DNA from 3 places in the Brachybacterium sp. GU-2 genome. Region 1 is predicted to be linked to each of the others. Evidence: predicted binding sites of a transcription regulator. Region 1 holds the regulator's gene; each other region holds the start of a gene.
What was found. Region 1 encodes LexA, which represses DNA repair genes until DNA is damaged. Its sites were predicted from a motif close to TCGAACANNTGTTCGA; they were not measured.

Region 1 (3,274 bases):
GTCTCGGACCGTGCCTGGCGTCAGGTGTCCGTCACCGGGAACCAGTGCATCGGCACCTCCTGCCCGATGATCCAGGACTGCTTCGCCGAGCGCAGCCGCGAGGTCGCGCGCGAGGTGGACGTGGTCGTGACGAACCATGCGCTGCTCGCGATCGACTCCTTCGACCGCCACGGCATCATCCCCGAGCACGACGTCGTCGTCTTCGACGAGGCCCATGACCTCACCGCCCGGGTCACCAGCGCCGTCACCGAGGTCCTCAACCCCGGCATGCTGCGCGGCGCGGTGCGGGACCTGCGCGGCCTCGGCGTCGCGGCGACCGCGCTGGACGATGCGGGGGAGGAGCTGCGCGCCGCGCTCGAGCTCGCCCCCGACGGGCGCGTGCTCGGAGACCTACCCGATCAGCTCGCCGATGCCGTCGGCCACGTCCGCGTCGAGGCGCGCACCGCCCACTCGGACGCGAGGGACGCCGGCGACGACTCCTCCGCCGGGGCGCGCAAGACGGTGCGGGCGAACCTGCAGGAGATCATCGACGTGTGCGAGCGCCTGAGCGACCCGGGCGAGGACGACGTCGTCTCCGTCTCCCGCGGGCAGGCGACCGGCCGCGCCTCGCTGCAGGTCGCGCCGCTGAGCGTGGCCGCGGCGATGCGCGGTGCGATCCTCGAGGACCGCACCGCGGTGCTGACCTCCGCGACGCTCGCTCTCGGCGGTCGCTTCGAGCCGGCCGCCGGGGAGGTGGGCCTCGCCCGCCGGGGACGGGTCGCCGAGGACGAGATCCCCGCCGCCGAGGACTCCGGGGCCTGGGCGGGGATCGACGTGGGCAGCCCCTTCGACTACCGGCGCCAGGGCATCCTCTACACCGCCCGCCACCTCCCGCAGCCGGGCCGCGACGGCCCCTCGCCCGCGATGCTGGATCACCTCACCGAGCTGGTGGAGGCCTCGCGCGGGGGAGCGCTGTGCCTGTTCTCCTCGCGCCGTGGCGCGGAGCTCGCCGCCGAGCACGTCCGCGCACGGCTGGACCTGACCGTCGCGGTGCAGGGCGAGGACTCCATGGCGAACCTCGTGCGCACCTTCCGCGAGGACGAGGACGCGAGCCTGTTCGGCACGCTCACGCTGTGGCAGGGCGTGGACGTCTCCGGCCGCTCGCTGCGTCTGGTCACCATCGACCGGATCCCGTTCCCCCGACCGGACGACCCGCTGATGTCGGCCCGCCAGGAGCGGATCGCCCAGCACGGCGGCAACGGCTTCATGGCCGTCGCCGGCCAGCACGCCGCGCTGCTGCTGGCCCAGGGGGCGGGGCGGCTGATCCGGCGAGAGACGGATCGCGGGATGGTCGCCGTGCTCGATCCGCGTCTGTCGACCGCACGGTACGGCTCGTTCCTGCGCGAGTCGATGCCGCCGCTGTGGCCGACGGTCGACCCCGAGGTCGCCCTCGGCGCGCTCCGGAGGCTCGCAGCGGGCTCCTGAAACGCGCCGCGGGTTCCGGGGGAGCGCGAGCCCGGGAGCTCAGACGGAGCGCAGCACCGCGACGACCTTGCCGAGGATCTCGGCATGGTCGCCGAGGATCGGGGCGAAGGCCGGGTTGTGCGGCATCAGCCACACGTGGTCGTCGCGCTGCACGAAGGTCTTCACCGTCGCCTCGCCGTCGATCATCGCCGCGACGATCTCGCCCTTCTCCGCGGTGCTCTGCGAGCGGACCACCACCCAGTCCCCGTCGCAGATCGCGGCGTCGATCATCGAGTCGCCGACCACCTGCAGCAGGAAGAGGTCCCCGCCGCCGACCAGGCGCTCGGGAAGGGTGAAGACGTCCTCGACCTGCTCCTCGGCGGTGATCGGGATGCCGGCGGCGATCCGGCCCACCAGCGGGACGTTCACCGAGCTGCCGCCGGGCTCGATCTCCACGGGCGGGGCGGGGACGTCGTCGGCCTCGGGCATCACGACCTCCATCGCGCGCGGACGCTTGGGGTCACGGCGCAGGAAGCCCTTGCGCTCGAGGGTCTGCAGCTGGTGGGCGACGGAGGACGAGGAGGTCAGGCCCACGGCATCGCCGATCTCGCGCATCGACGGCGGGTAGCCGCGCGCGGCGACCGCCTCGCTGATCGTCTCCAGCACGAGGCGCTGGCGACGCGTCAGGCCGGCTGTGCGCTCGTCGGCCGGCGCATCGCCGCGGGCCCTGGTCGGCTTGGGGGTGCTCGGCGTCATCGTGCGGCCTCCTGGCGTCGTCTGTCGGACCCATCGGGTTCCGTTGTCCTCGTGGCCCAGCGTAGGGCGGCACGCGAGGGATGCCAAACATGTGTTCGATGTTCCTCTTGCGTGTCGCGAGCGCCGCGGGCTACAGTCGCACAGAGATTCGATCGAACAGGAGTTCGGAGATGAGTACCCACACCGCCACGGTTCTTCCCTTCCCGCGGCAGGACGAGCAGGCCTGCGAGTCCGTCGCTCGACCGCGTGTTCGACTCGAGCCGACCCGCCGCGGCCGGCGCCTCCTCACGGGCGTCGCCTTCCTGCTCGGCCTCGCGGTCGCCGCGATCGCCCTCCTCGCGCTCGACCTCCCCGCCGCCCTCGCGGGCACCGAAACCGCCCAGCCCGCCGTGATCACGGTCGAGGCGGGCGACACCCTCTGGGACTACGCTGCCGAGCATGCCCCCGAGGGCGTTGGCGAGGCCGAGTTCGTCGACGAGGTCCGCAGCCTCAACCACCTGCCCACCGGCCGGATCACGGCCGGTCAGCAGCTCGAGCTGCCCGTGCTGGAGGGTGCCTCGCGCTGAGCGGGGGTCGTGCCGGTACCCTGAGCGGATGCACTGTCCGTTCTGCCGCCACCCCGATTCGCGCGTCGTCGACTCGCGCACGTCCGACGACGGCGCGACGATCCGGCGCCGCCGTCAGTGCCCCAGCTGCTCGCGCCGCTTCTCCACCTCGGAGACCGCCTCGCTGTCGGTCCTCAAGCGGTCCGGAGTGAGCGAGCCCTTCAGTCGGGCGAAGGTCATCTCCGGCGTCCGCAAGGCGTGCCAGGGCCGTCCGGTCAGCGACGACCAGCTGGCCCTGCTCGCCCAGCGGGTCGAGGAGAGCATCCGGCTCAGCGGGCAGGCGGAGATCGACGCCCATCAGGTGGGCCTGTCGATCCTGCAGCCGCTCCAGGAGCTGGACCTCGTGGCCTACCTGCGCTTCGCGAGCGTCTACCAGGGCTTCGACTCCCTCGATGACTTCGAAGCCGCGATCGCACGGCTGCGCGCCGAGGGCTCCCAGGTGCAGGGGGCGACCTCCGGGGGCGGCGCGA
Region 2 (3,274 bases), 370 kb from region 1:
CCGACTATCTCCCCCGACTGCCGCGTCGCACGATCCAGTCACCCGGGTAGCCCGGGAGACGGTGGATCCGGTGCGGATCCGGGATGTCCGTGAGCCGCAGGCGCAGATCCGTGAGCGCGCGCTGCAGGGTCATCAGCTCGCCGGGCTCGTCGTGCCCCAGCGGCAGTCTCTCGCGCCCACTGCTCCCAGGGGTGATCGCGTCGCATCGGCGGTCCGCGCGCTCGCCGGTCGTGCGGTGCTCCGCCATCCGTTCCCTCGCCGCATGCTCTGCCGTCGCGGGGCTTCTCGGAACATCGGTGTCGGATGCGCGGCTCGCGGATGCGCATCGTCGTCGGTAGGTGCCGAGCGGATCGAGGTTGATCGCCCCGCGGGTCGCGCTGCGGCCGTGGCGGGTGGTCCAGCGTACGGTGCGGCGTTCGCCGTCCTCGTCGCGGACCACGCGTGCCGTCTCCCCGGCGAGCTCCTTCTGGTTGCATGCGGCGCAGAGCCCGTTCCCGTTGTCGAGGGACGTCGCCCCGCCCTGCGACCAGGGCGTGATGTGGTCGATCTGCCGTATCGGAGCGTCACAGTGGGGGCCGCGGCAGGTCTGGTGGGCGAGGGTGAGGAACCTGGTCAGCGCTGCGGGGAACGCCCGCGACCGTGATTCCACCGCGACCAGGTCGCCGTGGTCGAGGTCGGCGTAGAGCTGACGGATCGTGAGGGCGAGGTCGGTGTCCTCCTCGGCCTGGGCCGCGCGGAGCATCTCCTCGCGCACGTGGTCGTAGGGGACGGTCCCGAATCCTTCGACCAGGGCGGCATCGGCGTGCGCGGGGGCGAGGAGGGAGCGGTCGGTGATGACGATCCCGATGTCGAGCGTCGTGGGGTCGATGCCGTCGCCGCGGCCGATCAGCGCATCGGCGAAGAGGTCGGCCATGATCTGCTGGTGGCCGCGCCGGTCGCCCTGGGCGCGGGCGTTCTCGGCCGCGACGTCGAGTCCCTTGCGGATCCGAGCGCCGTCGATGCCGGGGACGAGGGCGGTGATCCGCGCCATCCCGTGGTCGGTGCGCCGCACCGTCACGTGCCGCTCCCGCTTCGCGGCCTGGTGGCGCGCGGCGGCACCGGCAGGGTCGAGGGCGTGGAGGATCCTCGCCGCCTCGTCGCCCCACTGCTGAGGCCCGCACCCTTCGAGCTCGGCGAGCCGGGAGGTGAGGATCATATCGACCTGTCGACGCTGCTCCGGGGTCGCCGGGCCGAGGACCGAGCCGACCTTGTGGGCGGACTGCGGGAGCATGCGCGCGGAGGACAGCGCCGAGATCATCCCGGGCATGCTGCCGACGAGCCGGCGGGAGGTCGCGAGTGTGCGCCCTGCGACCGCGCGGGAGGACTTCAGCGCCCGCGACGCTTCGGCACGGGCCACCAGCGCGGCCTGCCTGGGGCTCTCCTCCCGCCGGACGCAGTCCGCCTTCACCGCGTCCTCGAGGTGCACCACTGTCCGCGCGCGCAGCGCCTCGAGCGCTCCTTCCAGGCCGACGATGGTCTCGAGGAGCGTCATCGTCCCGTCGATGTCCAGCGAGTCCAGGGGCGCGGAGCCCCGCGAACCGAGCTCGGCGAGGATCTCGCGGGTGGCGAGGAGGTCGAGCTCGCCGATGGTCAGCTGCTCGGCGTCGACCTGGATCGGGCGGTCCGCACGAGGAGGGAGTTCGCCGGCCGGATCTCCGGACGGGCGGAAGTGCTCCCCGGACGGGGGGCCGTGATGACCGGAGGCGCCGGCGGCACCTTCGGGTACATCGCGCTCGTTCGAGGATTCCTTCGACATGCCTCTATTTTCGCACAGCCATTCGAGAACGAGAAGACCCACATTGCAGCTACCGGTCAGGAACTTCATAGTGTGGATAAATAGGTCGCGGGGAGGAGAGGTCGGCGTTTGCGGCAAGGAGCCGCACCAGCACCCGTCCGCCGACCTGCAGGCCCGCATCCATCCCGGGCCTCAACTGCGCGTTCGAATCCACGGCGGAATGTCAAGCAGGGTCGATTCCTGTGGATAGCTCGCATGCCGTCCACGATCGGACGCGCCGAATTGTGGACAGCGCACTGTGGAAAACCAATATGTGGGGAGGAACCCTCGACACGACACGGTGGATGACTCCGGTTCGTGGAGGAACCGTCCATGCCGCACCGGGACGGGGCCGCGCCCGGAGGGGCGGGCCGCAGCCCGGCTCAGCACTCCTCGAGCACGCTCGCGCCGGGCGCCGAGCCCCGCGCGATCAGGCAGGACTCCACCAGCTTGCCCTCCGTCAGGCCTGCCGCGATGGTGCGCGCGGCGGCCTCGTCCTCGACCAGCGCGGCGACCGTCGGTCCGGAGCCGCTGACGATCGCGCCGATCGCGCCGAGCCGCTCGGCGGCCTCGACGACCTCCTCGAGCCGGGGATGCAGGGCGAACGCCGCGGCCTGGAGGTCGTTGTGGAGGGTGTCGGCGAGCAGCTCGAGGTTGCCGCCGCTGAGCGCCTGGAGCTGTCGCTCGTCGATCTCGGGTCGCTCCGGCGGCACTCGCCCGCCCGCGAGCACGAGCTCGTCGAAGCGCCGGAAGACCTCCGGGGTGGAGAGGTGCCCGCCGGGGACGGCGAGCAGCCAGGTCCATTCGCCGTGGGTGAGCACCGTGGTGAGGTCCGCACCGTTGCCGCGCCCGAGCGCGGTGTGGCCGAGCATCGAGAAAGGCACGTCGGCGCCGAGCCGTGCCCCGAGCGTGCGCAGCGCCTCGGCGCCGAGACCCAGCCCCCACAGCCGGTCCAGCGCCACGAGCACCGCCGCCGCATCGGCCGAGCCGCCCGCCATGCCGCCGGCGACGGGGACCTGCTTGCGGACGTGGAGCGCCGCCGCGTCCCGCACGCCGCACTCGGTGCGCAGCAGCTCGGCGGCGCGCAGGGCGAGGTTGGTGCCGTCCAGCGGCACCTCCCCGGGCACCTCGGAGGTGATCTCGAGGCTCATCTCGTCGGCGCGGGTCGCCGTGACGGTCTCGTAGAGGTCGACCGCCTGGAACACCGTCGCGAGCGCGTGGTAGCCGCGGCCGTCCACGCCGCCGACGTGCAGGGACAGGTTGATCTTGCCGGGGGCGCGCACGACCACCCGTTCGAGGGCGCCGCTCACCCCTCGGCTCCCGTCGCGTCGTCCTCGGGCGCGGAGCGCCCCGTCCCCTCGCCCGCCTCGGCGTCGCCCTCGGCCTGCTCGGCAGCGGCGTGCGCGATGGCGCGGAACTGCTCGATCTCGAGGGTCTCTCCTCGAGCCGACGGGTCGATCC
Region 3 (3,274 bases), 1.1 Mb from region 1:
CCCTCCCTCCGCCTTGACCTCAAGTGCACTTGAGATCCTACGGTGCTCGCAGCACCGCGGGAAGGACCCGCACCGCCCCACCGCTCCTGGGAGGACCGCCTCCGATGACCTACGTGATCGCCCTGCCCTGCGTCGACGTGAAGGACCGCGCCTGCGTCGACGAGTGTCCCGTCGACTGCATCTATGAAGGCAGCCGGATGCTCTACATCCAACCGGACGAGTGCGTGGACTGCGGCGCCTGCGAACCGGTCTGCCCGGTCGAGGCGATCTTCTACGAGGACGACACCCCGGACGAGTGGGCGGAGTACTACAACGCCAACGTCGAGTTCTTCGACGAGCTCGGAGCGCCCGGCGGCGCGGCGAAGATGGGCGTTATCGAGAAGGACCACCCGCTGGTCGCGGCGCTGCCTCCGCAGGAGAACCCGCTGGAGTGAGGTCAGCGGGTGCCCGGCGCGGTGCCGCGGAAGCGGTGCGGCTGGTCTGCTTCGACCCGTCGCAATGCGTTCATCCCGTGTCCCCTCGCCGTCGGCCCTTCCCGCGTCCGGTATGCCGCGGCGCACCAGTTCGTCACCGCGGAGCGCACTGCTCTCCCCAGGTGCCGCGAGCACGGCCCGCCAGCGCGAGCACCGCCGGACGCACCTCCGGGGGCCGAGCACCCGCGCAGTGCCCAGCAGGAGCGCGAGCAGGTGCGACACCCGGGCCACGTCGCACACTCCCCTCTACGATGCAAGCATGGACGACGCCCGTCCGCCCCGACGCGGGCGGCGCTCCCCCGGGGACCTCTCCCTCGCCCTCGGCCTGATCGCGCTGCTCTGCGCCCTGATCCCGATCATCGGCGACGTGCTCGCCGTGCCGCCGGGCCTCGCCGCCGTCGTCCTCGGATATGCCGGGGTCAGCCGCCACGACCGCGGTCTGGAGCACCGCGCGCTGCCCGCCTGTGCCGGCGCGGGATTCGGCGCGACCGCCCTGTTCCTCGTGGCGGTCTCGCTCATCGCCACGCACGACACCGCCTGAGGCCGACGGGACGGCCTCGACCTCCGGCCATCCCGCGAGTCGCCGGGGCGGGTGGGGTGCGCTCGCGCGGACCGGTTCGGCATGCTCGCGCAGCACTCACCGTCGCCTCGTACGTCTGTGCGATTGGGTGACCACGGAGACTCGACAGTTTCTCGGGTGACACCATCGTCGATAAACGAAAAGCAACCTCCGGGCGCGTGACTCGGATTCTCTCCGAGCCGACGGCGGCGACCGTTCCTGCTTCGTGAGCAGTGCGACCTCCCTGAACCCCGTTTCTCTCTGCCTCTCGCGGGACGACTCCCCCGCAGCTGTGGCATTCGGCATCGGCCCAGGGTGAACAGGACGATGTGTCCGAAGCATCGCACGTCGGAGCAGCTCGCCGGCCGCACTCTCCTGACGCGCATCCCGCCGCTGCCGCCGCATCCGGACAGGACCACCCTCCCCACTGTTCCTCCACACGCCCCGCTTTTCCACATTCTGTGCACAGCTGTGGAGGGTTTCTACCGGACTCTTCCCTCTATCAAACTGACATGCGATACTGGTCACATGACAGAGGATCCGCAGCGACGCGACGACACCGGGGAGGCCGACGACGGCCACCGTCCGGTGAACGACGTCCCGCCTGCGGATGACGCCGCTGAGGGCGCGCCGGTGCCGGTGGACGTACCCGTGCGTGTGGAGGAGAGAGCGGTCCTCGTCGGAGAGGTCGATGTCGCGGCGGCCCGGTCAGCCCTCATGACGCTCGGCGTGCAGGGCTCCCCGTCGCTCGACCGTCTGTCCGTGGCCGAGACCAAGACACTCCTGTCGAGCATCGTCGGGATCGAAGCTGCTCTGGATGCGGTGCGAGCTCGTGCGCTGGTGCGCCTCGAGGCCGCGGGGAAGGAGGACTGCCTGCAGGGCGAGGAGAGCCCGCGACAGGCGATGCAGGTCGCCCGCTCCGAGGCCTCGCGGATGCTCAAGGAGTCGCGGTCCGTGGCCGGTCGGAGCCTGGCGACCTGCCGTCGGCTGGTCCAGAGCATGCCGGGCATGCTCACCGCCCTGGCCGAGGGCACGCTGAACCCCCGCTCGGTGCACACCGTCGGCTCGGCCATGGGGCCGGTGCCGCCGCATGTGCGGGAACTGGTCGACACGATGCTCACCGCACAGCTCCCCGACCTGCAGGACTGCGGCACCCGGGAGATCTCCGACCACGTCGCGCGTTTGCTCCATGCGCTGGATCCGGAGGGGGCGGCGGAGCGCCATCGTCGGGCGATGAAGGATCGGCACGTCACGATCACGCGCGAGGACCACGGCATGGCCTCGGTGCGGGCGCTGATCCCGGCGATCGACGCCGCCCGGATCCGGAAGGGGCTGTCCGTCGCGGCGGAGGGCGCCCGCGCCGCCGGCGACCGGCGCGGCCACCAGCAGATCATGGCGGACATGTTCGCCGACGCCCTGGTCGGCCGGGGCGACGGCATCGATCCGACCACCCTGGACATCGGGATCATCATCACCGACCGGTCACTGCTCGCCCCGGCGCACGCCGACGCGGCGACGATCGAGGGATTCGGGCCGGTCCCCTACGACCACGTCCGCGAGGCGATGCTGCGGGCCCTGGACTCCGGGGGCGAGGACACCGACCTCGCGCTGACGATCCGGAACCTCTACGCCGACCTCGACACCGGCCAGCTCGTCGGTGTCGAGGCGAGGTCCAGAGCCTTCCCCGCCTCCCTGAGGCGCTTCCTCACGCTCGCCCACCAGACCTGCCGTGCACCGTTCTGCAATGCCCCGATCCGCCAGATGGACCACATCGTGCCCTGGTCGCAGGGTGGTGCGACCAGCCTCGACAACGGGAACGGCACCTGCGGAGGGGACAACCAGAAGGAGGATTTCGGGGAGAGCGTCCGCGTCATCCACGACGAGGACGGGACGCGGCGCACAGTCGAGTGGACCACCCGCTACGGCCAGAAGGCACGGCGGGGCGGCATCAACTTCGACCCGGTCGGCACCTACCGACGGCAGCGCCGTCGGCAGCTGGCGGAGTCCGGCATCGCAGGCCTGCCGGCGCCTCACACCGCAGGCTCGCCCATCTCGGCCCGTCCTGCTCTCCCCGCAGCCACCGCCGCCGATGGCGTCCTGCTGTCCGCTGCCGAGACTCCTCCCGTCGTCGAGGGCTCCCTCGAGACGGCGACCCCGCCCGTCGCATCGGCGCACGGCACCGGAGCGACCGGAGAGGAACCAGCGTTGGACGAGGGCTCGTCGGCGAAGGGATGGTCGACGA

Region 2: RBL05_RS03745 (HNH endonuclease signature motif containing protein) is a predicted target of LexA. The motif match lies at 1,806-1,821, and genes of this name have one in related genera.
Region 3: RBL05_RS10190 (DUF222 domain-containing protein) is a predicted target of LexA. The motif match lies at 1,535-1,550, and genes of this name have one in related genera.

The regions. Positions count from the first base shown of each region.
Region 1 covers NZ_CP133037.2:1,171,255-1,174,528, reverse strand. Annotated here, with positions in the region: gene RBL05_RS05415 (ATP-dependent DNA helicase) at 1-1,464, shown strand, start outside; gene lexA (transcriptional repressor LexA) at 1,504-2,199, opposite strand; gene RBL05_RS05405 (LysM peptidoglycan-binding domain-containing protein) at 2,370-2,765, shown strand; gene nrdR (transcriptional regulator NrdR) at 2,794-3,274, shown strand, end outside.
Region 2 covers NZ_CP133037.2:798,786-802,059, forward strand. Annotated here, with positions in the region: gene RBL05_RS03745 (HNH endonuclease signature motif containing protein) at 5-1,795, opposite strand; gene RBL05_RS03750 (4-(cytidine 5'-diphospho)-2-C-methyl-D-erythritol kinase) at 2,197-3,123, opposite strand; gene rsmA (16S rRNA (adenine(1518)-N(6)/adenine(1519)-N(6))-dimethyltransferase RsmA) at 3,120-3,274, opposite strand, start outside.
Region 3 covers NZ_CP133037.2:2,229,525-2,232,798, forward strand. Annotated here, with positions in the region: gene fdxA (ferredoxin) at 105-434, shown strand; gene RBL05_RS10185 (hypothetical protein) at 733-1,014, shown strand; gene RBL05_RS10190 (DUF222 domain-containing protein) at 1,561-3,274, shown strand, end outside.